Regions from separate parts of the Micromonospora sp. SL4-19 genome, predicted to be linked through region 1. Evidence: riboswitches for the same ligand, from Rfam matches in the RefSeq annotation. Region 1 holds a riboswitch; each other region holds the start of a gene.

What was found. A riboswitch is a leader RNA that binds a small molecule or an ion and turns the genes downstream of it on or off. The one in region 1 is predicted to bind cyclic di-AMP.
Region 2: another riboswitch for cyclic di-AMP. It lies ahead of ACNAVT_RS13720 (hypothetical protein); the one in region 1 lies ahead of ACNAVT_RS18020 (C39 family peptidase).
Region 3: another riboswitch for cyclic di-AMP. It lies ahead of ACNAVT_RS18875 (transglycosylase family protein); the one in region 1 lies ahead of ACNAVT_RS18020 (C39 family peptidase).
Region 4: another riboswitch for cyclic di-AMP. It lies ahead of ACNAVT_RS25990 (NlpC/P60 family protein); the one in region 1 lies ahead of ACNAVT_RS18020 (C39 family peptidase).

Annotation. Positions count from the first base shown of each region.
Region 1 covers NZ_JBLROB010000013.1:86,507-94,582, forward strand. The annotation lists gene ACNAVT_RS18005 (D-ribitol-5-phosphate cytidylyltransferase) at 1-1,370, shown strand, start outside; gene ACNAVT_RS18010 (CDP-glycerol glycerophosphotransferase family protein) at 1,401-3,104, shown strand; gene ACNAVT_RS18015 (alpha/beta fold hydrolase) at 3,112-3,864, opposite strand; gene ACNAVT_RS18020 (C39 family peptidase) at 3,974-4,861, opposite strand; cyclic di-AMP (ydaO/yuaA leader) riboswitch at 5,067-5,208, opposite strand; gene ACNAVT_RS18025 (hypothetical protein) at 5,496-6,281, opposite strand; gene ACNAVT_RS18030 (hypothetical protein) at 6,433-6,954, opposite strand; gene ACNAVT_RS18035 (acyltransferase family protein) at 7,052-8,076, opposite strand, start outside.
Region 2 covers NZ_JBLROB010000008.1:101,050-109,125, forward strand. The annotation lists gene ACNAVT_RS13690 (cellulose binding domain-containing protein) at 1-572, shown strand, start outside; gene ACNAVT_RS13695 (maleylpyruvate isomerase N-terminal domain-containing protein) at 692-1,330, shown strand; gene ACNAVT_RS13700 (hypothetical protein) at 1,383-1,787, opposite strand; gene ACNAVT_RS13705 (STAS domain-containing protein) at 2,221-2,583, shown strand; gene ACNAVT_RS13710 (SRPBCC family protein) at 2,716-3,168, shown strand; gene ACNAVT_RS13715 (hypothetical protein) at 3,170-3,715, opposite strand; gene ACNAVT_RS13720 (hypothetical protein) at 3,823-4,893, opposite strand; cyclic di-AMP (ydaO/yuaA leader) riboswitch at 4,898-5,030, opposite strand; gene ACNAVT_RS13725 (cation diffusion facilitator family transporter) at 5,175-6,089, opposite strand; gene ACNAVT_RS13730 (HelD family protein) at 6,232-8,076, opposite strand, start outside.
Region 3 covers NZ_JBLROB010000015.1:125-8,200, reverse strand. The annotation lists gene htpG (molecular chaperone HtpG) at 1-771, shown strand, start outside; gene ACNAVT_RS18880 (LLM class flavin-dependent oxidoreductase) at 850-2,418, opposite strand; cyclic di-AMP (ydaO/yuaA leader) riboswitch at 2,694-2,866, shown strand; gene ACNAVT_RS18875 (transglycosylase family protein) at 2,866-3,540, shown strand; gene ACNAVT_RS18870 (YbaB/EbfC family nucleoid-associated protein) at 3,720-4,181, shown strand; gene ACNAVT_RS18865 (M4 family metallopeptidase) at 4,317-6,353, opposite strand; partial or broken gene ACNAVT_RS18860 (OmpL47-type beta-barrel domain-containing protein) at 7,460-8,076, shown strand, end outside.
Region 4 covers NZ_JBLROB010000029.1:69,643-76,502, reverse strand. The annotation lists gene ACNAVT_RS26005 (zinc metalloprotease) at 10-993, shown strand; gene ACNAVT_RS26000 (pyridoxamine 5'-phosphate oxidase family protein) at 1,057-1,602, opposite strand; gene dcd (dCTP deaminase) at 1,681-2,259, shown strand; gene ACNAVT_RS25990 (NlpC/P60 family protein) at 2,315-3,349, opposite strand; cyclic di-AMP (ydaO/yuaA leader) riboswitch at 3,362-3,499, opposite strand; gene ACNAVT_RS25985 (N-acetylmuramoyl-L-alanine amidase) at 3,735-5,777, shown strand; gene ACNAVT_RS25980 (NlpC/P60 family protein) at 5,844-6,860, opposite strand, start outside.

The sequences.
Region 1 (8,076 bases):
CCGCTCCGGAGATCGACGAGATCATCGTGCTGATGGCCACCGGTCACGTGGCGGACGCCGAGCAGATCGTCGCCAAGGCGGGCTTCCGCAAGGTCAGCAAGGTGGCCGAAGGCGGCGAGACCCGCAACGACACCACCCGGATCGCGCTCGACGCGGTCGGCGAGGGCGACGTCAACATCCTCTTCCACGACGCGGTCCGCCCGCTGGTCAACGCCCGGATCGTGCGCGAGTGCGTGAACGCGCTGTGGACGTACTCGGCGGTGGACGTGGCGATCCCGTCGGCCGACACGATCATCCAGGTCGACGAGAACGACTGCATCACCGACATCCCGGTCCGCTCCACCCTGCGTCGGGGCCAGACCCCGCAGGCGTTCCGGTCCGGCACCATCCGGGAGGCGTACCGGCTCGCCGAGGGCGACCTCGACTTCGCCGCCACCGACGACTGCGGCGTGGTGCTGCGCTACCTGCCCGGCACGCCGATCAAGGTGATCGACGGCTCGGACGAGAACATCAAGGTCACCCACCCGGTCGACGTGCACCTGGCGGACAAGCTCTTCCAGCTCGCCGCCGCGCAGGCGCCCCGGGTGAGCGACCACCGCAGCTACACCGAGGAGCTGACCGGCCGGACCATCGTGGTCTTCGGCGGCAGCTACGGCATCGGCCACGACCTCACCGAGCTGGCCCGCGGCTACGGCGCCCAGGTGTTCCCGTTCAGCCGCTCCACCACCGGCACCCATGTCGAGCGGGCCGAGGACGTGGCCGCCGCGCTGAAGACCGCCTTCGAGGCGACCGGCCGGATCGACCACGTGGTGGTCACCGCGGGCATCCTGGAAAAGGGTGCCCTCGCGGAGATGGACGAGGAGACGATGGACCGGCTCCTGCACGTCAACTTCGTCGGCCCGGTCACCATCGCCCGACAGTCGCTGCCGTACCTCCAGCAGACCAAGGGCCAGCTGCTGCTCTACACCTCCAGCTCGTACACCCGGGGCCGGGCCCGGTACGCGCTCTACTCGGCCACCAAGGCCGCGCTGGTCAACCTGACCCAGGCGCTCGCCGACGAGTGGGCCGAGTTCGGCGTACGGGTCAACTGCGTCAACCCGGAACGCACCGCCACCCCCATGCGCACGAAGGCGTTCGGCGAGGAGCCGGAGCACACACTGCTCTCCGCCGAGGCCGTCGCGCAGGCCTCCCTGGACGTGCTCGTCTCCGAGCTGACCGGCCAGGTCATCGACGTCCGCCGGGCACCCGGCGAGCAGGCCGCCACGGTGCCCGCCCAGCCCGGCGCACAGTCCGACGACGGCTCCAGGTCGCAGGGCGGCGCCAGACGCGCCGAGCTGGAGTTGTCGCAGCCCAGCGACGTCCGCGCCTGACCGGGCAATCAGCGAAACGGGACGACTCAGATGCGTGGTGACCTGGTCCGGAAGCTGCTCGCCCGGGTGCTGACCACCGGGCTGGCGGTGCTCGCCTTCCTCGTGGTGGCGCTCACCGGGGCGACCGGCTGGGGGTTGGCGATCGCGGTCGCCGCCCTCGCCGCCGCCGCGTGGGAACGCCGGATCCGGCCGAGCGCCGACGGCGTCGCCGAGTCGGTGCTCGTCGCCGCCGGGATCCTGGTCGGGTACGCCCGCCGGCTCGACGCCGGCTTCGACCCGGCGCTGGCCGCCACCGCGCTGGTGCTGCTCGGCCTGGTGCTGCTGGTGGGGCCGCTGCGCGATGCCGGCGCCCTGGAGATCCGCGCGGCCAACCTTCCGGTCCGCTCCTGGACCCCACTGGTCGCCGCCCGGCTCGGTGACGCGCTGCTGGTGCTGCTCGCCGTGGTGGCGCTGGCCGCCGGCCTCGCCCTGCCCGCCTGGGTGGCGCTGGTCGCCGCCCTGCTCGTCGGGGCCGGCTGCGGCGTGGTCGGGCTCGACCTGGCCCGACGCCGGTTCCGGCCGACGGCAGGGGGCGGCCCGGTGGGCCGGGCACTGCGCCGGCACCAGCCCGAGTTCGTGCTCTACTTCTCCGCCCCGCCCGGCTCGGAGTACCAGGTCACCATGTGGCTGCCGTACCTGGAGCGGATCGGGCGGCCGTTCATGGTGCTGCTGCGGGAGCCGGAGTTCCTGCCGGCCGTCGCCGCCGCGACCCGCGCGCCCGTGGTCTTCTGCCCGACGCTCAAGACCATGGACGAGGCCCTGGTGCCGAGCCTCCGGGTCGCCTTCTACGTCAACCACGGCGCGAAGAACAGCCACTGCATCCGCTTCTCGCAGCTCACCCACGTGCAGTTGCACCACGGCGACAGCGACAAGGCGCCGAGCGCCAACCCGGTCTCGGCGATCTTCGACCGGATCTTCGTGGCCGGCCAGGCGGCGATCGAGCGGTACGCCCGGGCCGGCGTGGAGATCCCCGCCGAGAAGTTCGTCGTGGTCGGCCGGCCCCAGGTGGAGGCGATCGAGGTACGCCGGGAGCCGGCCCGCGGGCTGACCAACCCGACGGTGCTCTACACCCCCACCTGGACGGGGCACCACGCCGACGCGAACTACTGCTCCCTGCCGGTGGCCGAGACGGTGATCCGCCGCCTGCTGGACCGGGGTGCGACGGTGATCCTGCGGGCCCACCCGTACACCGCGCAGAATCCTGCCTCGGCGCGGCAGCTGGCCCGGCTCACCGAGCTGCTCGCGGCGGATCGGGCGAAGACCGGCCGGGGACACCTGTGGGGGGCGGCGGCCAGCCGCGAGCTGAGCCTGACCGAGTGCGTCAACCGCTCGGACGCGCTGGTGTCGGACGTCTCCGGGGTCATCTCCGACTACCTCTACTCCGGCAAGCCGTACGCGGTCACCGACATGGGTGCCGACGGCGCGCAGTTCGTCGAGCGCTTCCCCCTCGCCGGCTCGGGTTACGTGCTGCGGCGGGACATGTCCAACGTGGACGAGGTGCTGACCGAGCTGCTCGACACCGACCCGAAGGGGGCGGACCGTTGGGCCACCCGCACCCGCTACCTGGGCGACTTCCCCGCCGAGTCGTACGCCGAGGCGTTCCTCGGCGCGGCCCGCCGGCAGCTCGAAGCGGACTGGAACCCGCCGGGCGCGCGCGCCGCCCAGGACGGCTCGCCGCTCGCCCCCGTCACCTGACCGGTGGTCAGCGGTACCGGTCGAGGAGGGCGAGCAGGGCCTCCGGGTCCTCGACGTGTGCGTTGTGACCGAGCCCCGGCAGCGTGGCGACCGGGACACCCAGCTCCTTGAGCTGCGCGTCGGTCACCATCTGGTCCTGCTCGCCCCGGGCCAGCAGCACCGGCACATCGGTTGCGGCGAGCAGGGCCGGCAGCCGCGGCTCTCCCACCGCGAACGCGGCCGGGTCCATGGCCAGCCGCCAGCGGCCGTCCTCGCGGCGCAGCCCGGCCTCCACCACCGGGTGGTCGGGTGCGAGGAGCCCGACCAGTCCGGAGACCCGCAGGTAGCGGCGGGCCGCCTCGTCCCGGCTCGCGAACCAGGTCACCGGCCGCTGGGCCAGCTCGCGGGCCTTGTCCAGCTCGGCCGGGGTCCACGCGACCTTGATGCCGAGCCCGACCACCGCGTCCACCGGCAACCGCAGCGACCGCGCGGCCAGCGCCAGCGCCACCACCCCGCCGAGCGAGTGCCCGACCACCACCAGCCGGTCTCGGGGGCCGAGCCGCTCGGCCACCGGGCCGAGCCCCTCCAGCACCCGGCGGGCCAGCGCGTCGAAGGAGTACGCCGGCAGCGGCGGCGACCAGCCGTGGCCGGCCAGGTCGGGGGCGAGCCAGCGCCCCGCCCACCGGTGCTCCAGCAGCGGCGCCCAGGGCAGCCACACCTCGCCGGTGGCGCCCATGCCGTGCAGCAGCAACAGATGGCGGGTACCCGTCTCGTCGGCCATACGGCGCAGTGTGCCACCGGACGGACACCACGCGCGAGACCGGGCAGGTACGACGTCGGGCACCGGCTCACAGGAGCCGGTGCCCGACGGAGGAGCGGGGTGCGAGGGATCAGGCCGAGTAGCCTCGGGTGGCCGCCCAGTTCGCCAGGTCGATGGTGCTGATCCAGTACGACGGGAGCGCCGGGTTCGCCGAGTCGGCGATCCGGGCGGTCCGGCCGTCGTTCTTGTAGCCGACCACGGCGATGTAGTGGCCGCCGGGGAACGAGTGCCAGCCGCCGTCGGTGTCGGTGGCGGAGCCCGCGATGTTGACCACCACACCACGGCCGTCGGTGATCGCCTTGACCAGGTCGGCCTGGAGCTGGTCCATCTGGGCCGGGGTCGCGGCCTGGCCGGGGATCATGTGCGTCTTGTACGGGCTGCCCTTGACCATCTGGTTGAGGCCGCGGGTGGTGTCCTCGGCCGAGTTGGTGCCGTTCTCGCCGGCGTTCAGCGGGCCGGCCATCGCGTCCTGGGTGGTCTCGACGCCGCTCGCGCTCAGCGCGTTGCGCACCGCGGCCGGGCCGCAGTTCCAGTAGGCGGTCTGCGCCTCGTAGCTGTAGTCGAGGACCTTGGTCGACGGCGGCTTCGGCTTTGCCTTGGGGGTCACGTCCGGGTCCGCCTTGGTCGTGCTGGGCTTCGCCGACGGCGACGCGCTCGGCGAGTCGGACGGGGACGCGGACGGCGAGTCGGACGGGGACGGGGCAGCGGCGGCGGCCAGCGCCTCGCCGTTGGTCGCGACCTCAGCGGGCTGGGGAGCCAGCTCGGCGACGGCGGCCGTGTGCTCCTGGCGGACGGGCGCGTCGTGGCCGTTGGCCAGCGCGGCACCGGTCCCGCCGGCCAGCACGAGCGCCGCGGCGGAGCCGGCGACGATCTGGTACGAGCGCCGGGTCGCGAGGCGCCGCAGTTGACGGTTCAGCCGCGGTTGACGGTTCAGACGATGCTTCACGTGTTCCTCCACGGTTTTCCTGAGCGGGCACACGCCGGCCCGACACGCGGAGGAGCTCACGCGCGTTCCTGGGCGGGGTGCCGCGGGAAGGGGACGAGCCCGGTGGACCGGGCTGCGGGGGCGGTTACCGGTGGTCGACTCGCCGGTCAGGCGAGCAACGGCACCACCACGCCGTGGAGGCGGGGGGAGGATCGGGGGGTCGATGGCACGAGGATGGCACTCCTTCCACGGCCGCCTACCGGGTTAGCTGACGGATTCGGGCGGGAAGTACGCCCTACCGCGGGCCGCAGCTCGCGGATTCACCCCCGTGTTGCAATGGGTCCCCGGTTCGTAAGATCACGATTAAGCGGGTCGGAGCGGCGTCGCCTCTTGCGATCGAAAACCGCACCGGACGCGCCGACAGTACCGGTGGGTACGCCCCCTGCCAAGCACTCCCACCTGCTTAAACATCCAAATCACGCCGTCGACCAGAACAGCTGGTAACTGATTTCACTCAATGGGACGAGCAGTTATCACGGGACTGACGGGCGAGAATCAGACATCGGGTGGACGACCTACCTGAATTGCGGGGGTCGATCGTCCGAGCTGATCCGGATGACCGTTTCCGAAACCAGCGTGACGGGGATCACCCAAATTTCGTAACGATTCAGCCGACCCGCGCCGGACGCCAACGGGTGGCCCCGGCACCGGCCGCGCCGGCCGGCACCGACGTGCGGGCCCGGCTCGCCGGCTCGGTACGGCGTACCGGGATCCGGCCGGGCCGCAGGGCCTCGGCCGCCGCGTACGCCTCCGCGGCCAGGGTGCGGGCCGCCTCGGCGGCCAGCTCGGCGTCGCGCCAGGCCCGCTGTTCCCGTTCGGCGGCGGCCCGCCAGCCGGCCCGCCGGCCGTCGCGTACCGCCCGGGCCAGAACGATCTCCTGTTCGGCCGGGTGCCGGCGCGGATCCCATCCGTTGCGATGGGCGAGGACGTCGGCGAGTTGCCGGGCGGTCAGGTCGCCCCGCCAGTGCGCCTCCATCGCGGCGTGGTGCAACCACCGCTCCCGGGCCGCGTACTCGGCCGGCGTACGCGGGGTACGCGGCGCGGGCAGCACGGCGGTGCCGGCGAGGCGGCGGGCCGCCGCCTCGGCCTCGTCGTACCCCTGCCAGGCCCGGTCGGCCGCGTCCTGGGCGGCCAGCCACTGCTCGCGGCGCCGGCGGGCGGTCTGCGCGGCACCGCTGGCGGCCACCGCCACCTCATCGGCGTACCGGCTCAGGTCGGCGCGGCGGGCCGCCTCCTCGGCGGCCGGATCGGGGGCGACATCGGGCGGCGTGTCCCGCTCCGGCCGGGCGAGCAGGGCGGCGAGCACGCCCAGCGCGAGCACGAGCAGGGCCGACCAGATGGCGACGGCCTCGGGGACCTTGGTCAGGAAGTGGTAGAGAACGGTCTGCTTCATGATCGGCACCTCACGGGACAGGCGTGGTGGAGAGGTCCGCACGGCCCGTGGGGCGGGGGCGCGGCCGGGTACCGGGCGCCGCCGGGCCACAGGGGGTGCGGGGTGAGGTTCGGTGGTGCGGCGAGGGCGGGCCGGAGGCCCACCCGGCTCGTCAGCGGGCGGGCGGGGCCCGGGAGCCGACGGTCGCCGGGAGCAGCCCGACCAGGACGCGGAGCCGGTCGACCGGAACGACCACGACGCCCCGCTGGGCCACCGGGTCCGGCGCGCCGACCGGGACGACCTGCCGCTCGCCGGTGCCGGCCGCGCCGGTGTGGGATGCCCTCGGCCCGATCCGCTCGGCGGAGCCGGTCGCGGCCCCGGCCGAACCGGCCCCGGTCGGCGGCTCCGGCGAGGGCGACCGCTGACCGACGGGGTCGGCGGCCCGGTCGGACCAGTGGATCACGGCCCGGAGAGCCGGGTCGGCGCCGGGAGCCACGAGGTGCCCGGCCCGGAGGGCCGAGGTGTCGACCGGGCCGGCGGCGGTGCGGGGAGCCGCCGGCGCCGCCACGGCCGAGGCGACGGGCAGCGTGGCGGCACCGAGCGAACAGGCGACGACCACGGCCAGGCTGGCGAACACACGGGCCGCCCAGCGCGCCACCCACCACACGGGACAGGTGAGCGCGATCGGAAGCACGTCCCCAACCTACCGTCGAGGCTGCCGTACGGCACCTGGCCGGGCGTGTCGCACGACCCGGACCAGGCCACCGACCAGCGTGGACGGTGGTGCCGGCTCAGTCCGGGTCGCGCCGCCCGGCGTACTCGATCGATCTGGGCCGCGGCACGCGGGCCTCGACCGGCCCGACGGCGGCTGGCGACGGCGCGGCGGGGCGGGCCTGCGCGCGGACCCGGCGGGGGCCGAGCCGGCGCATCATCGGCATCTCCACCCAGCGGTGCAGGGCAGCGGCGAGCAGCAGGTTGACCAGCAGGAAGCCGAGCACGGCGAGCAGTCCCCACCAGCCGCGCCAGCCCCGAGCCCCCGCGTCCCAGTGGCCGGTGAGCCGCAGCACGGTCTGCATCACCAGCACGTGCACCAGGTAGAAGGCGAAGGAGACCTCACCGAGCCAGACCATCGGACGCGACCGCCACGGCGTGCGCCGACCATGCACGTCGGCGTCCGCCACCGCGGTGATGACCAGGAGGTACGCCACCGCGAGCAGGGCCGCCCAGAGTTCCGCGCGGATCCACTGCGCGGCGACCACCCAGGTGGCGACGAAGAGCAGGCTGGCCAGGGTCAGCCCGGGTCCCCGCCAGCGGCCCCGGCGCATCAGCTCGGCCGCGGCCACGCCCATCCAGAACTCCAGCGACCGCACCACCGGGAAGATCTGGGTGAACCACCACCGGCTCTCCTCGGGCACCAGGAGCTGGCCCGGCCAGAGCGCCACGATGAGCAACGGCGCGGCGACCACCACCGCCCACAGCAGGCCGCCGCGGGCCCGACGCAGCAGGGGCAGCACGAACGGCAGGCAGAGGTAGAAGGCGAGCTCGCAGGAGAGCGACCAGCTCACCGTGTTGATGCTGTAGAAGTAGCCGGGAGCGGGGTTCCATGCCTGCACCAGAGCGAGGTTGCCGAGCGCGGCCCAGAGGGCGACCGGGTCGGCGAACCAGAACGCGACGAGCAGCGCCGCCGCCCAGGTCACCAGGTGGTTCGGATAGATCTTGGCCAGCCGCCGGCGCAGGAAGGTCCACCGGGGCTCGCCGTCCCGGTACGACCAGACCAGCACGAATCCACTGAGGATGAAGAAGAACTCCACGCCGG
Region 2 (8,076 bases), on a different contig from region 1:
ACCGCTCGGACAACGCCGGCGCCGCCTGGGTGCGGATCAACGACGACAAGCACCAGTACGGCAACGCCGGGGAGGCGCTGACCGGCGACCCACGCGTCTACGGTCGGGTCTACCTCGGCACCAACGGCCGGGGCATCCTGGTGGCGGACCGGCTCGGCGGCACGCCCAGCCCGACGCCGACCACGGCCAGCCCGTCGCCCACCTCGCCCAGCCCGTCGCCGACGTCGCCGAGTCCGTCGCCCACCTCGCCCAGTCCGTCGCCCACCGGCGGCGGCTGCGCGGCCGGCTACGCGGTGATCAACTCGTGGCCGGGCGGCTTCCAGGCCGAGCTCACGGTCCGCAACTCGGGCGCCGTCCCGATCGCCGGCTGGACCCTGACCTGGACCTTCCCCGACGGGCAGACGATCAGCCAGCTCTGGAGCGGGTCGTACACCCAGTCCGGGGCGAACGTGACCGTCCGGGATGCCGGGTGGAACGGCAACCTCGGCGTCGGTGCGGTCACCACCCTCGGCTTCAACGGGACCCTGACCGGCGGCAACCGGGCGCCGACGATCTCCTGCACCGGTCGCTGACCGGGCCGAGCGCGGTGGCCGTCCCGTCCGCGGGACGGCCACCGTCGCGTCCGGGGCCCGCCCTGGCCGATCTTGCTGGGTAGGCTCGGCTTCCCGCGCCCGTGAGGAGGGGTACGCCGATGCACCCGATCAGGTCCGCCTATCTGACCGCCGCCCGCTCGGCGGCGGCGCTGCTCGCCGACCCGGCCGTAGCCAGGGAGTGGGACGCCGCCAGCGCGCTCGCCGAGTTCCGGGTCGGCGGGCTCGCCGGTCATCTCGCCTCCCAGATCCTGGCCGTGCCCACGGTGCTGGCCGAGCCGGTCCCGCCGGGCGAACCGATCGACCTGCTCGACCACTACGCCCGGGGCACCTGGATCGGGGCGACGGTCGACGACGAGGTGAACGTGGGCATTCGCCGCTCCGGGGAGCGGATCGCCGCCGACGGGCACGCCGCGTTGCTGGCCGCGGTCCACGCCGCGGTCGACGAGCTGGCCGGCGCGCTGCCGGCCGAGCCGGACGGGCGGGTCGTGCACCTGGCCCGGGGGCCGTGGTCGCTGGCGCTGGAGGACTACCTCACCACCCGGCTGATGGAGCTCGCGGTGCACTCCGACGACCTCGCGGTCAGCGTCGGCGTACCCACCCCGGAGCTGCCGGCCGAGGCGCTGGACCCGGTGCTGGCCCTGCTCACCCGCCTCGCCGTACGCCGGCACGGGCAGCCGGCCGTGCTCCGCGCGTTCAGCCGGGCCGAGCGGGCGCCGGCGGGCGTGACCGCGTTCTGACCGCGCCGGCGGCGGTTGCCCCGGGTGGGGGCAACCGCCGCGTCGGTGCGGGTCAGCCGTCCAGGCCGGCCGGGGAGCCGGGGCGGTCCACGTCCACGAACTCGATCTCTTCGAGGTCCGGTACGCGGCTTCCGGCGGCCCGGGCGGCGGTGCCGGCGGCCCAGCCGATCGCGGCGCCGACCAGCGCGGCGCTGACCAGCAGCGCCCAGGGCAGCGCCGGCCGGCGGCCGGCGAGCGCGTCGAAGGCGCGGGTGGCCCGGCGGCGGGCCTCGTCGGCGGCGGAGCCGACCACGTCGGTGGCGTCCTCGGCCAGGCCCGACCCGTTGCGCCGGGCGGATCGGGCGGCGTCCCGGACGCTGTCCCCGGCGGAGCTGACGGCGGAGACCAGGTGCTGCCACGCCTGGTCCGCGATCCGCTCGGGCTTGCCGCGTCGGTCGAGCAGGGCGGTTCCGAACATCGTGCTACCTCCTCGGGGGCGCCGGAGTCCGGCGACCGCTTCGGACTCCGGTGGTCATCCGGTGCGTGACGGTTCGCTCACCGGGCAGTGCCCGGCCCGGAGCCGGCGCAAACCACGCCGCTCGGAGCCGGGCGCGGCCGATCAGCGCGCGGCGGGACCAACCGCCCGAACGCGCCGGGACCGGGTGCGGGCCGAACTGGCCGGGGACCGCTACCCTGGGTCGGCGGATCGGCCGGCCCCGGTCGATCGTTGGAGACTGAGAACCATCGTCTGCGAAGAACAGGAACTGGAAGATTCGGACTGGGATGCCCAGGTGTGCCCAGTCCGCGAATTGCTCATCCCGAGGGGTGGCGACCGAGGCCGTCGGAGGAATACGCTCGGTCGCGGCCCGCGTACTGATGAGGTGCCCGTACGGGCGAGTGGAGGTGCTCGCGTGAGCCTGTCGATCGTGAAGTCGGTGCTGCCGGGTGGTGTCATCGAGATCGCCCCGAGGGGCGAGATCGACGTCGACACCGCGTACGAGGTGCGGGAAGCGATCGCCGAGGTGCTCGCGAAGGGCCGTCCGGCCCGGATCGAGCTGAACATGCGGCTGGTCACCTTCATCGACTCCGTAGGCATCAGCGCGATGGTCGCCGGTTTCCAGACCGCTGAGGTCAGCGGCGTGAAGCTGGTGGTCACCGAGCCGAGCCGGTTCGTCCACCGGCAGCTCTGGGTGACCGGCCTGCTGGGCCTCTTCGGCGCCCCGGAGCCATACTTCGTCGAGCGCGCCACCCCCGAGGTGCTGCCCGGCGCCTGATCGTGCGCCTCGGCCGGTTCCCCGCCGGCCCCGCGTCGGATTCGGGCCGTGCGGCCCGGGCCGACCGACCGTTGCCAGCCGGCCCCGGGTACGGGACGATCGTGCGGACCGCCGACGGCAAGGGGGTACGGCGTGCTCAGCAGCGACAGTTTCAGCTACACCGTGCAGGCCCGCTGCACCCGGGCGGACGCGGTCGCCCTCCTCAGCGACCTGACCCGTCAGGGCGAGCTGCACCCGCTGATCGTCCGGGTCCGCCAGTTGCCGCCCCGACCCGGTGCCCTCGCCAGCTATGCGATCACCGATCGGCTGGAACTCGGCCCGCTGCACTTCCCGGTCACCTACCAGGCGGACGTGCTGATCGCCAACGAGGACGAGGTGGTGACGGTGGCCCGCCAGCAGCCCGCCACCACAGTCCGCAACCACACCCGGCTACGGGACGAGCCGGACGGGGTGGTGCGCATCGACGTCGAGATCACCCTCTCCGCGCCGGCGCCGCTGTTCGGCTACGCGTTCCGCCAGGCCCGGGCGGCCCACCTCGGCCTCGCCAGCCGGCTCGGCGCCACCCTGGAGGGGCGCCCGGGCTGAGTCAGCCCCGCCGCCCGGCGGTTCGCGACACCTCCAGCTCGGCGCGTCTGGAGCCGTCGGCCGGACGCCGGCTCGCCGGCGCGGCCGGGCGCAGCCGCCCCCACGGCTTGTAGGTGGACAGCACGGTCGTGATGATCAGCAGGGTGCTGGAGACCGCCGGCGGGATGACCAGGTCCAGCCGGTCCCGGGTGGTGAGGTCCGGCCCCAGCTCGCCGAGCCGCCGCACGGTCGGGCTGAGCGCCAGCAGCACCAGCCCGAGCATCGCCGTGGTGATCGCGAACTTCACCAGCACCCACCGCCAGCGCAGCAGGCCCCACGGGGTGAGCAGGGCGCTGGCCAGCCCGACCACCCAGACCAGCACGCTCAGCGGGGCGAAGAGCCAGGTGACCAGCAGCCCCGCGGCCGGATAGACCACCTGGGGGTCGGCCCCGCGCAGTCCGGCGACGCCGAGGGTGAGCAGCACCAGGTCCGCGCCGAGCCAGCCGAGCGAGGTGACCAGGTGCAGGGTGAGCAGAGCCTTGCGCCCCGCGGGCGACAGTCGGATCATGCCCTCGATGCTCGTGCCTCGGGAGCGCGGCGTCGTGGGCCGCGCGGCGACATCCCGCGTACGTCGGTGGGCGTAGGTGGCCCGCCGGGCGGCCGGCCACCCCGGCCTCAGTACACCGACAGGTGCACGTGGTTGGTGTGGTCGCTGGACGGGTCGCCGTTGCCGCCGGTGTACGCCTTCCAGCCGCTGCTGGGCAGCCAGATCTGCTTGTACCAGATCACGTAGAGCACGGCGAGCGGGTCGGCGTTGCGGATGAAGTACGCGGCCAGGTTGTTGCCGTACGTCTTGTCGCCGCCGGTGGCCACCCCGCCGAAGCCGCCCTTCTGCGCGGCGAAGTCGCACGCCCTGCCCTTGGGATGCTCGCCCGAGCCGCTGGGCCGATAGCAGGAGACGTACCGGGTGAACCCGGCCGCCTTGGCCTGCTGGAGGGCGTGCAGCATCCGCGGGGTGATGCAGCCGTTGGCCGGCGTCGGGTCGTTGACGCTGCACGACTCCGCGGGCCAGGAGCCGTCGGCGTTGCGTGGCGCGGGGGTGGCGTTGGCCCGGGACGTGCCCTGCACGCTGCCGCCGCCGGTGCTGGTGGTGGGGCGGTTGTTGGCCACCTCGAGCGCGCGTTCCGCCTGCTGCTTGCGCTTGGCCATCACCGCGACCTGCTTGCGCTGCTCCTGGATCTCGCCGTTGAGCGCGGCCTGGGTCTGGGTGGCCTCGTCCCGGGTGTCGATCAGGTCGCGCAGCGCCCGGTCCTCGTGGGCGGCGACCTGTTGCAGCGCGGCGGCGCGGTCCAGGAAGCCCTCCGGGCTGTTGCTGGAGAGCAACGCCGCAGCGGTGCCGAGCCGCCCGGTCCGGTACGCGACCGCGGCGATCTCGCCGACCTTGGTGTCGCGTACGCCCAGCTCGGCGTTGATCGTCTTGAGCTGGGCGGCGAGCTGCTGCTGCCGGCTCACCGACCGGTTCAGCGCCGCTCGCGCATCCAGCCAGCCCTTGCTCGCCGTGTCGAGCTGGGCGCGCAGCGCCGCGGTGCCGCCCTCGTGGTCGCCGGGAGGGGCGGCCAGCAGGCCGGCCGGGGCGGCCGCCGAGGCGGGGGAGAGCGGCGCGATCACGACGCCGAGGGCGAGCGCCGCGATGAGCAGGGCCGCCAACCGGGCGGCCGTCCGTCGTACAGGTGCCACTGGTGGCATTCAGGTGTCCTTCCGTCAACCGCCGACCGGGTTAGCTGACGGGTTCGGGACGGAAGATCCCTACCGCTGACGCGGATGCACCCCAGGAACGTGGTTCCCCGGCTCGCCGTGCTGAGGCGATTAGGCGACGGGCCCCGCGGGCGTCGGAGGACGCCGCCCGGCGGAGACCGCGACCGAGCCTACCGGTGGTGTGCCGACCGCGCCCCGGGTGGCCGGGGCTCGGTGGTTGGCTAAAACCGGCATAGCTGCACAATAGCCACTTGAATTTAAGATTGCCCTAATTACCACTCGACGGGTCCGCATGCCCCGGCCGACGTTCCGGGTTCGATCTGCAACGTGGCGTGGTCGATCCGGAAGTCCTCGTGCAGGGCGGCCCGCGCGGCGGCCAGCACCTCGCCCACCTCCGCGCCGGGTGCCATGGTCAGGTGCGCCGACGCCACCTCCATTCCGGAGGTGAGCGTCCAGACGTGCAGGTCGTGCACCTCGGCGACGCCGGGGACCGCGGCCAGCCGGTCGTGCACCGCGGTCACCTGGAGGTGCTCCGGCGCGGCCTGGACCAGGATGCGGAGCGCGGCCCGCCCCAGTCGCCAGGTGCGCGGCAGGATGAACAGCCCGATCGCGACGGCGACCAACGGGTCGGCCCACCGCCAGCCGGTGAGCGCGATGACCAGCGCGGCGCCGATCACCCCGAGCGAGCCGAGCAGGTCGCCGAGCACCTCCAGGTATGCCCCGCGCAGGTTGATGCTCTCCTGCGCGCCGGTCCGCAGCAGCGCGAACGCGGCCACGTTGGCGAGCAGGCCGAGCACCGCCACGGCGAGCATCGGCCCGGCGAGCACCTCCGGCGGCTTGCCGAACCGGCGGATCGCCTCGACCAGCACGTAGGCGGCGACGCCGCCGAGCAGCACCGCGTTGGCGAGCGCGGCCAGCACCTCCAGCCGGTAGAGCCCGAAGGTGCGTTGTGGATCGGTGTCGGCTCGCCGGGTGGCGGTGATCGCGGCGAGCGCCATGCCGATGCCGAGCACGTCGGTGAACATGTGCCCGGCGTCGGAGAGCAGGGCCAGCGAGCCGGTGCCGAACGCGGCCCCCGCCTCGACCACCATCAGGGCGGTGAGCAGTGCGAACGCGGCCCAGAGTCGACCACGATGGCGGTGCGCGGCGTTGGCCGCCGCGCTGCTGTGGTCATGACCTGCGCCCACGCCCACACCCTTCCGTCCCGCGCCCCGGCCGGACCCAATCTATGCTCACATCGCTATGTGTGCAAGTGAACGGACGCGGAGACGGACCGCTCCGACGACTCCGGCTCGGGGCGTCTGCCGTCGCGCGAATCAGGAGCCGTCGTCAGCCGACCGGGTCGAGCGTGGTGAGGCGCTGGGTGGCCCGGGAGAGCGCCACGTAGAGCGTCCGTACGCCCGACTCCGGGTCGGCCCGGATCTCGCTCGGCGCCACCAGCACCACGCCGTCGTACTCCATACCCTTGGCCTGGAGGCTGGTCACCACCTGGAGCCGGGTGCCGCCCAGGTCGCCCAGCCAGCCGGCGACCTCGTCCCGGCGCGGCACCGGCGTGATCACGCCCACCGTCCCCTCGACCTCGTCGAGCAGGGCGCCGGCCGCGGCCACGGTCGCGGCGGGCAGTTCGGCGGCGGCCACGGTCCGCTCGACCGGCGGCACCCCGGTGGAGCGCACCGCGGTGGGCAGCGCCAGATCCGGGTAGCGCCGACGGATCTCCGCCGCCGCCACCGCGAAGATCTCCGCCGAGTTCCGGTAGTTGGTGGTCAGCTCGTACCGGTGCCGGCGGCGCCGTCCCAGCGCCTGGTCACGGGCGCGGGTCAGTTCCCCGGGGTCGCCCGTCCAGGCGGTCTGCGCCGGGTCGCCCACCACCGTCCAGGAGGCCAACCGGCCCCGCCGGCCGATCATGCGCCACTGCATCGGCGAGACGTCCTGTGCCTCGTCGACCACCACGTGGGCGTAGTCGCGGTAGTCCTCCGGGCGCTCCCGCGCGGCGGCCCGCGCCGCCCGCTGCCGGTCGGCGAACGTGCTCAGCTCCCGCACGCCCCCGGCGAGCTGGAACGGGTCGCGCTTCGGCTTCGCCCGCTTCACCGGCTTGCCGAGCAGCGCGTCCAGCTCGTCCAGCAGGGCGATGTCGGCGATGGTCAGGCCCTCGGTGTCCAGGGTCCGGTACGCCTCGGCCAGCAGCCGGATCTCGCCGCCGGCGAGGAGCCCCCCGGCGTACCGGCGCAGCCGCTCGGGGCGGGCCAGCCAGCCGAGCACGTGCCGCGGGTGCAGCCGCGGCCACCAGGCCTTGAGGAACTCGCGGAACTCCGGCCGGTCGATGATCTCGTCCTCGAACGCGGGCTGCTCCGGCAGCCCGCCGATCCGCAGCCCGCGGGCCTGCGCGTACAGGGCGGCGAGGACGGCGTCGAAGCCGACCCGGCGCACCTCGTTGCGGCGCGCGCCGCGCGGCAGCGCCCGATCCCGGATCGCGTCCAGCTCGGCCCGCCCCAGCCGCAGCAGCTCGCCCCGGTAGAGCAGACGCAGCTCGGTGGGGGAGCCCGGCACCGCGTCCCGGACCGCGCGTTCCAGCACCCGACGCATCCGCAGCGACCCCTTCACCGCCGCGACCCCTGGTGGGTCGGTGCGGGTCGCCGACATGCCGGGGAAAAGCGAGCCGAGCGAGTGCAGGGTGGCGGTCTCCTCGCCGAGCGACGGGAGCACCGAGGCGATGTACTCGACGAACACGCCGGACGGGCCGACTACCAGGATCCCGCCGCCGGTGTACCGGGCCCGGTCGGAGTAGAGCAGGTACGCGGCCCGGTGCAGCGCGACCGCCGTCTTGCCGGTGCCCGGACCGCCGGAGACGATCGTGACGCCCGACCCGGGGGAGCGGATCGCTTCGTCCTGCTCCCGCTGAATGGTGGCGACGATGTCCCGCATGCCCCGGCCGGTGGCCCGGGACAGGGTGGCCAGCAGCGCGCCGTCGCCGACCACCGCCATGTCCGGCGGCGCCGACCCGGGGTCCAGCAGGTCGTCCTCGATCCGGGTGACCTTCTCCGCCGACGACTGGATGGTGCGCCGGCGTACCACGTCCATGGGCTCGGCCGGGGTGGCCTGGTAGAAGGCGGCGGCGGCCGGGGCCCGCCAGTCCACCACCAGCGTCTCGGCGTTCTCGCCGCGCACCCCGAGCCG
Region 3 (8,076 bases), on a different contig from region 1:
TACCGCACCTTCTGGACCGAGTTCGGCGCGGTGGTCAAGGAGGGGCTGCTGGAGGACGCCGACAACACCGAGGCCCTGCTGGAGCTGGTCCGGGCCGCCTCGACCCACGACCCGGCCGAGCTGACCACCCTGCGCGACTACGTCGAGCGGATGAAGGACGGCCAGTCGGAGATCTACTACGCCACCGGCGAGTCCCGGGCCACCATCGAGAACTCCCCGCACCTGGAGGCGTTCCGGGCCAAGGGATACGAGGTGCTGATCCTCACCGACCCGGTCGACGAGGTCTGGGTCGAGCGAGTCGGCGCGTACGACGGGAAGACCCTCCGCTCGGTCGCCAAGGGCCAGGTCGACCTGGAGACCGACGAGGAGAAGGAGAAGGCCGAGGCCGAGCGCAAGGAGTACGCCGACCTGCTCACCTGGATGAGCGGCGCGCTCGCCGACACCGTCAAGGAGGTCCGGCTCTCCTCGCGGCTCACCACCTCGCCGGCCTGCGTGGTCGGTGACGCGCACGACATGACGCCGACGCTGGAGAAGATGTACCGGGCGATGGGACAGGAGGTGCCGCAGGTCAAGCGGACCCTCGAACTCAACCCGAACCACCCCCTGGTCACCGGGCTGCGCAAGGCGCACGAGCAGGGCGGCGACGCCACCGCCCTGACCGAGACCGCCGAGCTGCTGTACGGCATGGCGCTGCTCGCAGAGGGCGGCGAACTGGCCGACCCGTCCCGGTTCACCCGGATCCTCGCCGACCGGCTGGCCCGCTCGCTGTAGGACCGCCGGCTACCCTTCCGTCCGCCGCGGTAGTCATGCCGCGGCGGACGGAGGCTGTCGTCGTCGCCCCGTCGGCGGTCAGACCTGCCCGGCGTAGAAGCCGTGCCGGGCCAGCGGCTCCACGATCTCGCGCTCCTCGTAGGACAGGTGCGACAGCAGGGTGTCGGTGAGGATGTCCACCGCTTGCTGGAGGTCGGTGAAGTCGCCCGGGTTGCGAATCAGGTCGACCAGGGCCCGGTCCACAGCCTCCACCACGTCGTGGATCACCACGTGCTCCGCCTCGAGGCGGTCGAGCACCGGGACCAGCCCGGGGTCCGAGCGTCGCAGGTGCGGGAAGACGGAGTTGTCCTCCAGCCCGTGGTGCTGGGTGACCACGGTGCAGTAGGCGGCGCAGTACGCGCCCAGCGTCCAGTTGTTCTGGCGCATGGTCATCTGGTTGAGCACGGCCCGGGCGGCGCCGGCGGAGACCACCCCCCGCTTGACCTGTTCGAGCAGGTCGCGAACCTGGGTCAGCTCCTGCCGCAGGTGGTCGTGCACGTCGACGAGGTGCGCGCCGACGGCCTGCGCGTGTGGGGTGTAGACGTGCCCGGCCGGCGCCGGCGGGGCGACCGGGCGAGTGGACTCGTCCCAGAGCTGGTGGTCGGTCAGCCGTACGCCCGGATCGGGGGTGGGGGTCACGGCGAGCGTGGTGGCGCCGCCGGCCTCGACCACCTCGCGCTGCTCCTCGACGGCCCTGGCGCGGCTGCCGGGCGCGGCGCGTTCGGCGGCGACCAGCTCGCGGACCGACGGCGCCACCTCCTGGGCGAAGAGCTGGATCGAGGTGGGGTCGTCGGCGCCGAGGATGAAGGCGGAGATGCCGTGGTCCAGGGCGAGCCCGGCCAGTTCCTCGACCCACTGCTCAGGGGGCCCGGCCAGGAAGCCGGAGGAGGACCGGGTGAACTGGCCGGAGACGTTGAGCAGCCGCCGGACCGAGCGGGGATCCCGGCCGGCCGCCTCAGCGCCCTCGTCGACCAGCGCGTTCAGCTCCGGCAGCTCCGCCGGCCCCTTCGGCAGGTACGCCAGCGATGGCAGCCAGCCGTCGGCCGCCCGCCCGACCAGCCGCAACATCCGCGGCTTGTACGCGCCCACCCAGATCCCCACCGGATGCGCCGGCGCCGGTCCACGCTTCGCCCCGACCACCCGGTAGTGCTCGCCCTCGACCCGGACCATGCCGCGCCGCTCGACGTCCCACACCTCGCGGATCACCTGGATCGCCTCGTCGAGGGCGTCGACCGCCTGCCCGGCGGTGAGCCGTCGTCCGCCGACCGCCTCGATCGCCTCCCAGAACGCTCCGGCCCCGAGCCCCAGCTCGACCCGGCCGCCGGTGAGCAGGTCCAGGCTGGCCACGCTGCGCGCCAGCACCACCGGCTGGCGCAGGGGCAGGTTCAGCACGTTGCCGGCCAGCCGGACCCGGCTGGTCGCCGCGGCCACGAACGACATCAGCGTCCAGGTGTCCAGGAAACCCGGCTGGTACGGGTGGTCCTGGAAGGTGACCAGGTCGAGGCCGGCCTGCTCGCAGAGCTTGGCCAGCGCCACCACCTGCTCCGGTCGGCCTGCGGTGGGGGTGACGAAACCCCCGAAGATCAGCTCGTGCCCGTGGTCGGTCATGTCCCCCGCCTGCTCACCAGGGCCCGGCGACGGCACCGGACCTCGCCACGGTACGCCCGGCTCATCGCCGAACCGCAGAGTGGGCGCATTCTCTGCGTTGCTCTGGAAGGGACGATCGCTCGTAGACGCGGTTCCGCGGCTTGTAGAGCATCCATCGGGAACGTGCAACTCGGACAGCGACGCCGTCGCTCGGCCGGGTGAAGAACTTCACAAGAAGTGGGCGATCGTCCGAAATCGTCCTTAACGTCGTAGCCGTTCGCGATCGCGGACGCCACGGGCCGGTAACGCCTAATCCCGCCGCCGGCCGTCGGTACCTGGACCTCAGGCGGGAGCGGGGGACCCACACGTTCCTCGGTGCTCGACACCTCGGGGTGAAGCCGCCATCGTGCGGCCGGGCTCCTCGGCCCGAACCCGACAGCTCACCTCGTCGGCGTGGAGGAAATCCACATGGCAACTGAACACGTCGCACGTCACCGACGGAGCACCCAGCGTCGCGTCGCCGTCGGGGCGCTCGTCGTCGGGGCCGCCACCGGTGCCGCCGCCATCCTCGGTCCGGCCGCGCCGGCCAGCGCTTACAGCGTGAACTGGGACGCCATCGCCCAGTGCGAGTCCGGCGGCAACTGGCACATCAACACCGGAAACGGCTACTACGGCGGTCTCCAGTTCTCGAAGGGCACCTGGAACGGCTACGGCGGGCAGAAGTACGCCAGCCGCGCCGACCTGGCCAGCCGCAGCGAGCAGATCGCTGTCGCCGAGAAGGTTCTGGACGGGCAGGGCATCGGCGCCTGGCCGGTCTGCGGCAAGAAGGGCGGCTCGACGAAGCACTACTCGAGCAAGGACTCCGGGGCGAAGAACAAGGACGGGGCGAACAAGCCGCGGAAGAAGGCCACAAAGGACCGGACGTCGCGAAGCGACCAGCCGGCCACACGCAGCCATCGGCGTACCGCGCCGGACTCCGTGGGCGGGGACACCTACCTGGTCAAGCGCGGCGACACGCTGTCCGAGATCGCCGAGGCGCAGGACGTCGCCGGTGGCTGGCCCGCGCTGTACGAGCGCAACAAGGACGTCGTCGGTGACGACCCGGGCCTGATCTTCCCGGGTCAGAAGCTGCGTACGCGCTGACGTCCACGGGACGCTTCTGCCCCACGACCCGCGCTGTTTCACGGAGAGAGTGGCCATTCCCGCCTGGGTGGCCACTCTTTCCGTGAACGAGGCCCCTTCGGTGCATGTGGGCACGCGGTGGGGGTGGGAGTGGTTGCTATGGTCACGGTGCTCCGGAAAGACATGAAGAAAGCGCGGCTATGACCAACGACTCGTTCACCGCGGCCGCGAGCCTCGACGAGCTGCTCACCAGGACCCAGCAGGCGCTGTCCTCGATGCGCTCGCGGGCCGCCGAGCAGCTCGATGGCGACCCGGGACACCTGCTCCGTGCCATGGGCACGGCGGCCGGCGGCCGGGTCCGCGCCGTGGTCGCCCAGGGCGGCCGCCTCGAGTCCGTCGCCGTTGACCCGGAGCTGGCCGGGGTGGGGATGGAGACGGTCTGCGAACACATCGTGGTGGCCGTCAACGCGGCCCTCGCCGACCTCGACGCCCAGGTCAGCGCCTCGGCGCGGGCCGACGTCGACGCGCTGGCCGCGCGGCTCGGCGGGCTCCAGGAGCAGCCGGTGCGGCAGATGGAGCTTTTCAGCCGGGCGATGGAGGACGTGGTGGCCCGGCTCAACCGGAGCGGCGACGCGGGCACCCGGGCGGATCGGCTGGCCTGAGGCGGTCGCCCGCCGAGTGCCGGTCCCGGGTGCACAGGCTGCACCGCGTCCACCGACAACCCTCCGGCCACGCAGGGCTGAGCCGACGAAGCGGCCGGCCGTCGGGAGGACGACCGCCGGCCGCTTCGTTCGTGATCAGGAGAGGTTGACCGCCGTGTCGTCGATGACGAAGGAGGTCTGCAGGGTGACGTCCTCCACGCCGGTGAACGAGATGGTGGCGGTGGTGCCGGCCAGCGACGAGATGTCGAAGGACTTCTGGACGTAGCCGGAGGCCGCATTGGCGTTGGAGTAGGTGGCCAGGGTGGTGCCGCCCGCCTTCACGGTCAGCTTGTCGTAAGCCGTGGAGCCCGACTCCGCGGTGTCGATGTGCAGCCAGAAGGTGAGGGTCGCCCGGCAACCGGACGGGATGGTCACCGACTGCGACAGGGTGTCGGTGTGGGTGGTGCCGTAGCCGTCCAGCCACGCCTTGTACGAGCCGCCGTGCGCTGGCTGTCCGGTGGAGCTGGTGATGACGCCCGAGGAGGCGGTCCAGCTCACGTTGCCGGACTCGAAGCCCGGGTTGGCCAGCTTCTGGCCGGAGCAGGAGCCGGTGGGCGGCGGGCTGGTGGTGCCGGAGCAGGTCGGGTCACCCGACTGCGCCGGCACGCTGACCGCGTCCCAGGCGGCCTTGACGGTGTTGAACTCGGTGCAGCTGGTCGGGTAGAGGTTCTTCGCCGCCTGCAGCGTCCAGGTGCGGTACTTCAGGTACGACGAGGCCGTCGTCTTCATCAGCATCGCGTTGTACATGATCTTCATGGCCGTCTGGATGCCCAGGCCGGTCACCTTGCTGCCGTTGCAGGTCGAGCTGGTCGGCTGGCCGTTGGTCGGGTTGCTGCCCATGGCCAGCAGGTAGAACCAGTGGTTGCCGGGGCCGGCCGCGGCGTGCACCTCGGTGCTGGGGATGCTGCTGGAGTAGCAGTTCGGGTCGCCCAGCGCCGACGGGTTGTACATGTTGCGGATCGGGCCGCTGCCGACCAGGTTGATCTTCTCGCCGACCAGGAAGTCCGGCGCGTCGTAGGTGGACGGCTCGTTGGCGAACCACTCGGTGGCGGCGCCGAACGTGTCGGCGACGAACTCCTGGGTGCCGCTGCCGGAGATGCCGCCGGGGGTCTTGTCGTCGATGCCGTGGCCGATCTCGTGGGCGACCACGTCGAGCGAGCTGATCCACTGGCCCGCGGTGTTCTTGCCGATCTGGACCTGGGTGCCGTCGTAGTAGGCGTTCTGGTCGTTCAGGCCCACCCGGATAGGCCACGCGCCGCCGCTGCCGTTGGCGCCGTTGCGGCCGAGCCACTGCGACAGCATCTTGTGTTCGGTCTGCGCCGCGAACAGCGCGTCGACGCAGCCGGTCTCCTTGTTGGTGGCGTTGCCGTTGCCCCAGAGGTCGTCGGAACCGGAGAGCGTCGTGTTGTTGGCGGCGTCCTGGCAGCTCTGGTTGGTGACGTTCGGGTCCTTCATGGAGTACGTGCTGCCCGACAGCGTGGTGTTGAGCGTGAGCGGGCTCGGGCCGTTCCACGCTCCGGTGCCGGTGCCATGCACGATGTGCTCCTGCTTGCGCAGGACAGCGCCGGTCAGCGCGTCGACGTCGACGGTGAGGCGGCTCGGGCCCTCGTCGTCGGTGCCGCGGACCGTGGTCTCCCAGGCCAGGGTCGGCTTGTCGCCGAGCGTGTAGACGACCAGCGTGGTGCCCTCGACGGTGCTGACCTTCTTGAGCTGGGCGCGCGCGGTCTTCGCGGCGGCGGCCGAGGTCAGTTTCGGCGTGGTGGCGAGGCCGTCGATGCTCTGCTGCTGGGCGACGGAGGCGTACTTCATCTGGCCGGAGGCGTCGGTGGCCAGGACGAAGTCGCCGCCGACGACCGGCAGGCCCTTGTAGGTGCGCTCGTAGGGCACGTACTGGGTGCCCTCGGAGGAGATGACCTCCCTCTGCACGAACACGTCGTCGGAGCTGGCGTGCAGGTAGGCCGGCCGGCTGGCGACCATTGCGCCGGCCGAGTTGGCGGCGAGCGCACGGGCCTGGGCTGCATCGGGGCTGGCGGGACTGGACGGTGCGGCCTGCACGGCCGCTGCGGTGCCGGCAGCGATCAGGCCGGCCGCGACCGCGCCTGAGAGCGCGGCGAGGCGGGGTGAGAGCTTCAAGGGGGTTCGCTCCTGTTCCTAGGCGCGCAGCGCGGAGCCCGGTGGGGCCGCGAGGCGCGATGTAGCGATGAGGCGGGGTTACGGTCGGTCTCCGGAGCTGCCGGCGTGGCCCCGGTTCGACAGATCGACCGTCCGAGTCGCCGGGGGTCGGCGAACTCGCTGGAGCACAATCACATGGCCCCGGGCGCCGAGCAATGGGTGACGCGGAGAACCGGCTCCGGTCGATCTCCGCACTGATACCGCGGCTTCGGGTAGCCATGATCTTCTATAGCCCCTGATCAGGGCGAACGACTTCTTCAGTGGATGATGCTCGCCCGATACGCGGCTAATACCGCTGTTTGCTGATGGCGCCTACTCGCCCCTCGGTCGAGATGTTGAGGGGGCCTGGTCCTTGCGGGCCGCCGAGCGGAGCCGAACAGCCGGTCGGTGATCACCCGGAGTGGCCGCCATCGCCGCCGTTCGACCGATGCTGCGAAGCGTGCCGCCCGTCCCGGCGGTCAGCGCATGTGGGCGGTGGATGCAGCGCGGCGGGTGTCAGGAAGGACGGGCCGGGCGTCCGCCCGGCGGTCGGGTTGCAACAGTGGGAATCTGTCGGCAACTTTCGTCTACTGCGAAGAAAAGTAGTCACGGAGTCGACGAAAGCTATGGACACCCTGTGGGGAAGTTAGTAGTGTCAAGCATCATCAATATGTTTCGTCGAGATGAAGTACCGGCACGGTAGCTCTCGACAGTGGCCCTCGGGGTGGCGCAACACGCCCGGAGACCACGACCGGCCAGGGATGGCCACCCCGGGTCAACGCCACCACGGCGACTGGGCGCGCGGCACGCGCTACCGGGTCGACCGATGTCCGTACCCGACCACCCCACACCAGCTCCGTGGCACCACCGTGCCCGGCACCACGGCGGAATACGGCCCGCCGTCGAGGTCGTGGCAGCTAATCCACCACTGCGGACGACCGTGGCTTCGTGGCCACGGCCGGGGATCCCGTGCGGCCAGGGAGGGGCCGACGGGTCGGCAGCACCCCAGCGGCACCTCTGACGACACCTGACACCGACGGGCCACGCACGTTCCGCCCGGTTGTTCCCGGACCGTGAAAGAGGCATCCATGAACCCACATACACCGCGGGCTCGGCTCTCCGCGAGCCGGCTCCGGAGATCGGTGGCGGCCATCGCGACGATGGCGTTGCTGCTGACCGCCGCCCTGACCGGCTCCCCGGCGAACGCGCGTCCGACCGACACCGAGCGGTCGGCGACGGCCGGACCTCGATCCTCCTCGCAACTGCAAGCCCAGGTCCTGACCTGGACCGCCGGCGACAACTTCCTGTCGTACCTGTCGGCGCCGACCACCGCCACAGCCGGGCCGGCCACCCTGGTCTTCGAAAACAGCCGGGCTACCGGCAACACCACCGGAATGCAGCACACCCTCACGTTCGAGACGGGCGACCCGAGGTACAACAGCGACGTCGACGTCAACATCCTGGCGGATCCGACGGACAGCAACGGGGGCCGGTGGACCGTTGACGTGGTGCTCTCGCCCGGCACCTACCGGTACTTCTGCGCCATCCCAGGCCATGGCGGCATGACCGGGCTGCTGGTGGTCAGCGGCTCGTCGGACACCACGCCGCCCACGGTCAGCGTCACGGTGTCCGGGGAGAAGGACCCCACTGGGGCGTACGTGGGCAGCGCCACGGTCACCCTGTCGGCCACCGACAGCGGCTCAGG
Region 4 (6,860 bases), on a different contig from region 1:
GGTGGGCCCATGGGACTCCGTCCCAACCTGCTGACCCGGCGTACCGCCGGCGTCGCGTCGACGACCCTCGCGCTGCTGCTCAGCACCGCCGCGGTGGGGGTCGTCCCGGCCGCTTCGGCCTTCTCCGCCGCCCCGGCGCGGAGCTGCGTCGAGCCGGCAGACGTCCACTCGGACGCCCGGGTGAAGGCTGGCGCGCACGCCAAGCACGAGCCGAACGAGCTGACCGCCGCGCAGGTGCGCGAGCGCGAGGCGGACCTCGCAGCCGTGGTGGCCGAGCGGGCCAGGTTCCGGGCCGGCGCCGGAGCCGCGCCCCTGGCGACCGTGACCATCCCGGTGGTCGTCCACGTCATCCAGCGGGACAGCACCCGGGCCGGTGGCAACATCCCGGACTCGATGATCAACCAGCAGATCAGCGTGCTGAACCAGGCCTACAGCGGTGGGACCGGTGGCGCCGCCACCGCCTTCGGGTTCCAGCTTCAGAAGATCAACCGGGTCACCAACCCGTCCTGGTACCCGATCATCTCGGGCTCGTCGGCGGAGCGGTCCATGAAGACCTCCCTGCGCGAGGGTGGCAAGAACACCCTGAACATGTACCTGGGCGAGCTGAGCGACGGACTGCTCGGCTGGGCGACCTTCCCGAAGAAGCAGCTGGACAAGATGGACGGCGTGGTCGTGCTCAGCGAGTCGCTGCCCGGCGGCACTGCCACCAACTACAACCAGGGCGACACGGGCACCCACGAGATCGGCCACTGGCTGAACCTCTACCACACCTTCCAGGGTGGCTGCTCCGGCTCGGGCGACGGCGTCTCCGACACCCCGGCTGAGGCGTCGCCGGCATACCAGTGCCCGACCGGGCGGGACACCTGCGCCACGGCCGGCCTGGACCCGATCACCAACTTCATGGACTACACCTACGACTCATGCATGTACCAGTTCACTCCTGGTCAGGCGAGCCGGATGCTGACCGCGTGGAACGCCTACCGCGCGGCGTAGCAGCCCAGCACGGCAAGCCGGTGCCGGCCCCTCATCGACGGGGCCGGCACCGGCTTTGCGGCCTCAGGCGGCCGGGCGGCGGGTGTCAAAGCCGTGGCGACCACGCCGGGCCTTGGGAGGGGCGGCCGCCTGTCGGGTCGAGCCGGTCGCCTGCGGGTCGAGCCAGACCCGCACCTGCGGCCGGCCCTCGCCGGGGTGAATGGCCTGGTCGCGCCGGGTCAGCATCGCCACGTCGACAGTGAACTCGAACAGCCGCCAGTCAACCTGTGGCGCGGCCCGGCCGATCTCGGCCACCCGGGCCACGGTGGCCGGGTCGGTCACCGTGCGAACGCGACCCGCGACGTACGCCTCGTCGTCGCTCTCCTCGGGCGGGAACGAGTGCAGCGCGTAGCGGCCGTCGCGCTCGAGGTCGCGGCGCTTCGGCGAGTCGATGACGAAGCAGTAGAGCCCGTCGTCGGTGATGACCGGGGACACCGGATGGACCCGGGGGCCGCCGTCGGCGCGGACCGTGGCGAGGTAGCCGAAACCCGGCCCGTACTGCTGCAGGAGAAGGCGGATCTCGCCGGCGAGTCGGGGCTCGTCGGCGGCGAATTCGGACCAGGAAGCCATGCGGACATTCTATCGAACAGGCGTACGAAAATGTGGTCCGACACGCAGTTCACGCGTACTGGTCGCTATGGTGTTCCGATGCTGCTCTCCGACCGCGACCTGGTCTCCGAGATCAAGGCGGGCGCGCTCGCGCTGGAGCCCTTCGAGCCTACGCTGGTGCAACCGTCCAGCATCGACGTACGCCTGGACAAGCTCTTCCGGGTCTTCAACAACCACCTCTACACGCACATCGACCCGGCCGTTCAGCAGGACGAGCTGACCTCGATGGTGGAGGTGCCCGAGGGTGAGCCGTTCGTGCTGCACCCGGGCGAGTTCGTGCTCGCCTCCACGCTCGAGGTGATCTCGCTGGGCGACCAGCTCGCCGGGCGGCTCGAGGGCAAGTCCAGCCTGGGCCGGCTCGGGCTACTCACCCACTCGACCGCCGGCTTCATCGACCCAGGCTTCTCCGGGCACGTCACGCTGGAACTGTCCAACGTGGCGAACCTGCCGATCACCCTCTGGCCGGGCATGAAGATCGGACAGCTCTGCATCTTCCGGCTCTCCTCGCCGGCCGAGCACCCGTACGGCTCCGAGGTCTACGGATCGCGCTACCAGGGGCAGCGCGGGCCCACCGCGAGCCGCTCCTGGCAGAATTGGCGCACCTGGCCCACCCGCTGAGCAAGCCGCCGGCTGCCAACAGGGCCCCTTCCTAAGAAGGGGCCCTGCCCGCACCTCAGCCTGGGCGGCCGTAGCTGTTGATCTGGCCGTCCTCGACGCGTTTCATCGTGATCGGCTTGCCGGACTGGGAGGCGTGCACCACCCAGCCGCCGCCGACGTACATCGCGACGTGGTGCAGGTCGCTGTAGTAGAAGACCAGGTCGCCGGGGCGCAGCTCGCTGCGGCTGACCCGCCGGGTGACGTCGTGTTGCTGCCGCGCGTTGTGCGGCAACGAGACCCCGGCCTTGTCCCAGGCCGCCATGGTCAGCCCGGAGCAGTCGTAGTGGTCCGGGCCCGCGGCACCCCAGACGTAGATCTTGCCGATCTGGGCGCAGGCGAACTTGACCGCCACCCCGGCGGGACCACCCGGGTAGCCGGCCGGGCACGGCGCCGGGCGCAGCGGCCCGCCGCCACCGTTGCCGTACACCTTGAGCCGCAGCTTCTGGAGCCGGGCGATCTCGGCGTCGATCTGCTTCTTCTTGGCCGCGAGCTGGGCCTCGGTACGGGCCAGCTGGCTGATCATGTCGTCCAGCGGCTTCTTCTTCGCGGCCAACTGGTCGCGCAGGTCGGCCACGGCCTGCACCTGCTGCTGTTGGCGGTGCGCGAAGCGGTCAAGCAGTTCCAGGCTGTCGACCATCTCGCCCGGCGACTGGCTGCCCAGCAGCGCGTTCACCGTGGAGAGGTTGTCACCCTTGTACGCGTCGGCGGCGAGGCCGCCGACCTGCCCGAGGGCCTGGTCGACCTGGGCCTGCAGCGGGGCGATCTGCTTGGCCAGCGCGGTGGCCTGCTTACGTTTGGCGGCGAGGCTCTCGCGGGTGGCGTTGACCTGTTCGATGATCGGTTCGAGCTTGTTCCAGTCCTGGTCGATCTGGCGCTCGATCTCGGTGACTGACGGATCGGCGTGGGCCGCTGTGGCGCCACCGGTCAGGACGACGGCGGTGCCGACCAGTGCGGCGAGGGCGGTGGTGATGCGGGACCAGCGTGAACGCGGCGCAGCCGTCGACCGGTCGACCGACCGGACCGACGGTGGCCGCGGGGCATGGTATGCCACCGGGCTCCGTACTCCTTCTTGCGTGACCGCCTACCGGGTTAGCTGACGGGTTCGGGCGGGAAGGGAGCCGCCCTACCGCACCGCGGTGCGGATTCACCCCAGATACCTGGGTCCCCGGCTCGCCCGGAGGCGACTCGGCGGTGTCCGACCGTCACCACCCGGGTTGGACGGTGAACCTACCGGTCGACGATTGACCAGAGTAGGGACCGCCGTTATCAATCCGCAACCCGCGACGCCGTGACACTCCGTACGTAAATTCGCGAACCCGCCCAAGGCGATGAAGATTTCTTTCGGGACACATCATTACCTGGAAAGCTATTGACCGGGAGCCATGCGCGGAGTGAGCTTGAGGAAGCAGTGACCCCCATCCCGATCCGGAGGTTCCATGCACCTCTCAAGCCTGCCCTCGCGCAGACGGATACTGCTGGCCGCCGCCGTCGCGGCGGCCACCGCCATCGTGACCACCGGTCCGGTGGCCGCCGAGCCACTCACCACCGGGACCACCGAACCAACCGACCGACAGCAGCAGTACTCCGCGGCGGCCGCGGAGTACGGCGTGCCGCACAGCGTCCTGCTCGGCGTCTCGTACCTGGAGTCCCGTTGGGACACCCACCTGGGCCAGCCGAGCACCAGCGGCGGCTACGGGCCGATGCACCTGACCGACGCGGAGCAGGTCGCCTCGACCCCGTCCAGCGCCCACGTCGACGAGAACGAGGACCCCCGGGGCGACGACTCCCGACCGCTGGCCCTCGACCCCGCGATCGCGGCGCGGCCGAGCGGTGACGTGCTGCCGCAGGCATCCCTGCAGACCGTCGACGCCGCCGCCACGCTCACCGGCATCGCGGCGGAGACGCTGCGCACCGACGCCGCCGCCAACATCCGGGGCGGGGCGGCGCTGCTCGCGTCGTACCAGAAGGCGCTCGGCGGCGCGGTCGGCGCCGGCAGCGACCCGGCGGCCTGGTACGGCGCGGTGGCCCGGTATTCCGGCGCGGACACCGAGGACGCCGCGGCGGCCTTCGCCGACGAGGTGTACGACCAGATCGGCCAGGGGGCCAGCCGGACCACCGACGACGGCCAGCAGGTGACCCTCGTGGCCACCACCGTGACGCCGGACCAGTCCGGGCTGCACAAGCTCGGGCTGCGCCGCGCCGAGCGGCCGGACGGCCTGGAGTGCCCGGTCCGCCTCGCCTGCGAGTGGGTCCCCGCGCCCTACGCGAAGTACGGCCCGGGTTCCGGCGACTACGGCAACCACGACCTCGGCGACCGGCCTGCCCAGCAGAAGATCGAGTACATCGTCATCCACGACACCGAGGGCTACTTCGGCCCGAGCGTGAAGCTGGTCCAGGACAAGACCTACCTGGGCTGGCATTACACGCTGCGCTCGGTGGACGGTTACGTCGCCCAGCACATCAAGGCGAAGAACGTCGGCTGGCACGCCGGCAACTGGTACGTCAACGCCAAGTCCATCGGCATCGAGCACGAGGGCTTCGCCGGTCACGGCACCTGGTACACCGAGGCGATGTACCGGACCTCGGCCAAGCTGGTCCGGCACCTGGCGCTGAGGTTCCAGATCCCGCTGGACCGGCAGCACATCCTGGGCCACGACAACGTCCCCGGCATCACCGCCGGAAACGTGGCCGGGATGCACTGGGACCCGGGCCCGTACTGGGACTGGTCGCACTACTTCGACCTGATGAAGGCGCCGTTCAAGGGCACCGGCACCCCGAACACCGGCCTGGTCACCATCGACCCGGCGTACGCCAGCAACCAGCCGGCCTTCTACGGCTGCAACCAGCAGCCTCCATTCCCACCGGGAGAAGGTGCGCCCCCGACGGCCGAGCCCTGCCCGCTGCGCGGCTCCTCCTCGGTCATCCTGCGCACCGCACCCAGTCCGGCCGCGCCGCTGGTCAATGACCTGGGGCTGCAGCCGAACGGCAAGCCGAACACCATGTTCATCAAGGATCACGGCGCCCGCGCCTCGGCCGGTCAGACGTACGCCCTCGCCGGCATCCAGGGCGACTGGACGGCGATCTGGTACCTCGGCCAGAAGGCGTGGTTCTACAACCCGGCCTCGGCGCCGACGGCGAAGTGGGCGAACGGCTTCGTGGTGACCCCCAAGCCGGGCAAGACCACCATTCCGGTTTACGGGCGCGCCTACCCGGAGCGGGCGGCCTACCCGGCCACCATCCCGTACCAGGCCATCTCGCCGCTGCAGTACACCTTCCCGGCGGGCCAGCGGTACGCGGTCGGCGGCATCCTGCCGGGTGAGTACTACCGGGCCGTCTCGTTCGACGGTTCGGTGCCGGGTGACCGGACTGTGGTCCGCGGCGCCAACCAGTACGTGCAGGTCCAGTTCGGCCATCGGGTGATGTACGTGAACCTCGACGACGTGCAGATCCTGCCGGGCGCGGTCGGCTCGCCCGCCTGACCGACCTGACGCCGAAGGCCCCCGGTCCACTTCTTGGACCGGGGGCCTTCGTGCTGGGCGAAAGGGTCAGTAGGGCCGGCGGAAGCCGGCAATCCCTGACCCTTGGTTGTTGATGTTGCTCACCTGAACCGGCTTGCCGGTCCGGGGTGCGTGCACCATCAGCCCGTTGCCGAGGTAGAGGCCGACGTGATGCAGATCGGAGCCGAAGAAGACCAGGTCACCGGGGCGGGCGTCGGCCCGGGCGATGGCCCTGCCCTCCTTCCACTGCGCGCCGGTGAAGTGGGTCAGCGAGATCCCGGCCGCCTTGTAGGCGTACTGGGTGAGGCCGGAGCAGTCGAACGAGTTCGGGCCGGTGGCACCCCACACGTACGGGTCACCGACCTGGGCGCAGGCCGTCTTGATAGCGGTCTGGGCGGCGCTGCCGAGCACACCGTCGATCTTCGGACAGCCCTCGACGCGTACCGAGGTCTTCGGCAGCATCGCGGTCAGCCGCTTGATCTCGGCGTCGATCTGCTTCTTCGTCGCCGCCAGCTCGTCCTGCTGCTTGATCTCCTCGGCGATGAGCGCGTCCAGCTTCTGCTTCTGGCGGTTGTACTTGTCGCGGGTGGCGAGCACGCCGGCGATCTGCTTTCGCTGCTGCTGGGCCAGCCGGTCGAGCATGACGAGCTGCTCACCGAGGACGCCCGGCTTGCTGCTCACCAGCAGGGCGCCGATCTCCTGCGAGGGGCCGCGCATGTAGTAGTGGGCGGCGATGTCGCCGACCCGGTTCATCGCCAGGGCCGACTCCAGCTCCAGCGGCACCATCTTCTTCTGAAGGTCCGCCGACTTCTTCTTGTTGACCTTGAGCTGGGACCGGACCTTGTTGTAGTTCTCGATGGTGGGTTCGAGCTTTTCCCACTGCTTGTCGATCTGCGCGTCGATCTCATCCACGGTCGGCGGCGCCGCGTGCGCCGGCGCCGCCAGCAGCCCGGCACCGACCGCGACGGCCGCGACCAGGGTGAGGAGACGGCGTACTACCCGGCGGGCTCCGACCGGTCGGAGGGGCGGCTGGCTCGGGGCGTGGCTATCGGGGGGCAGGGTTGC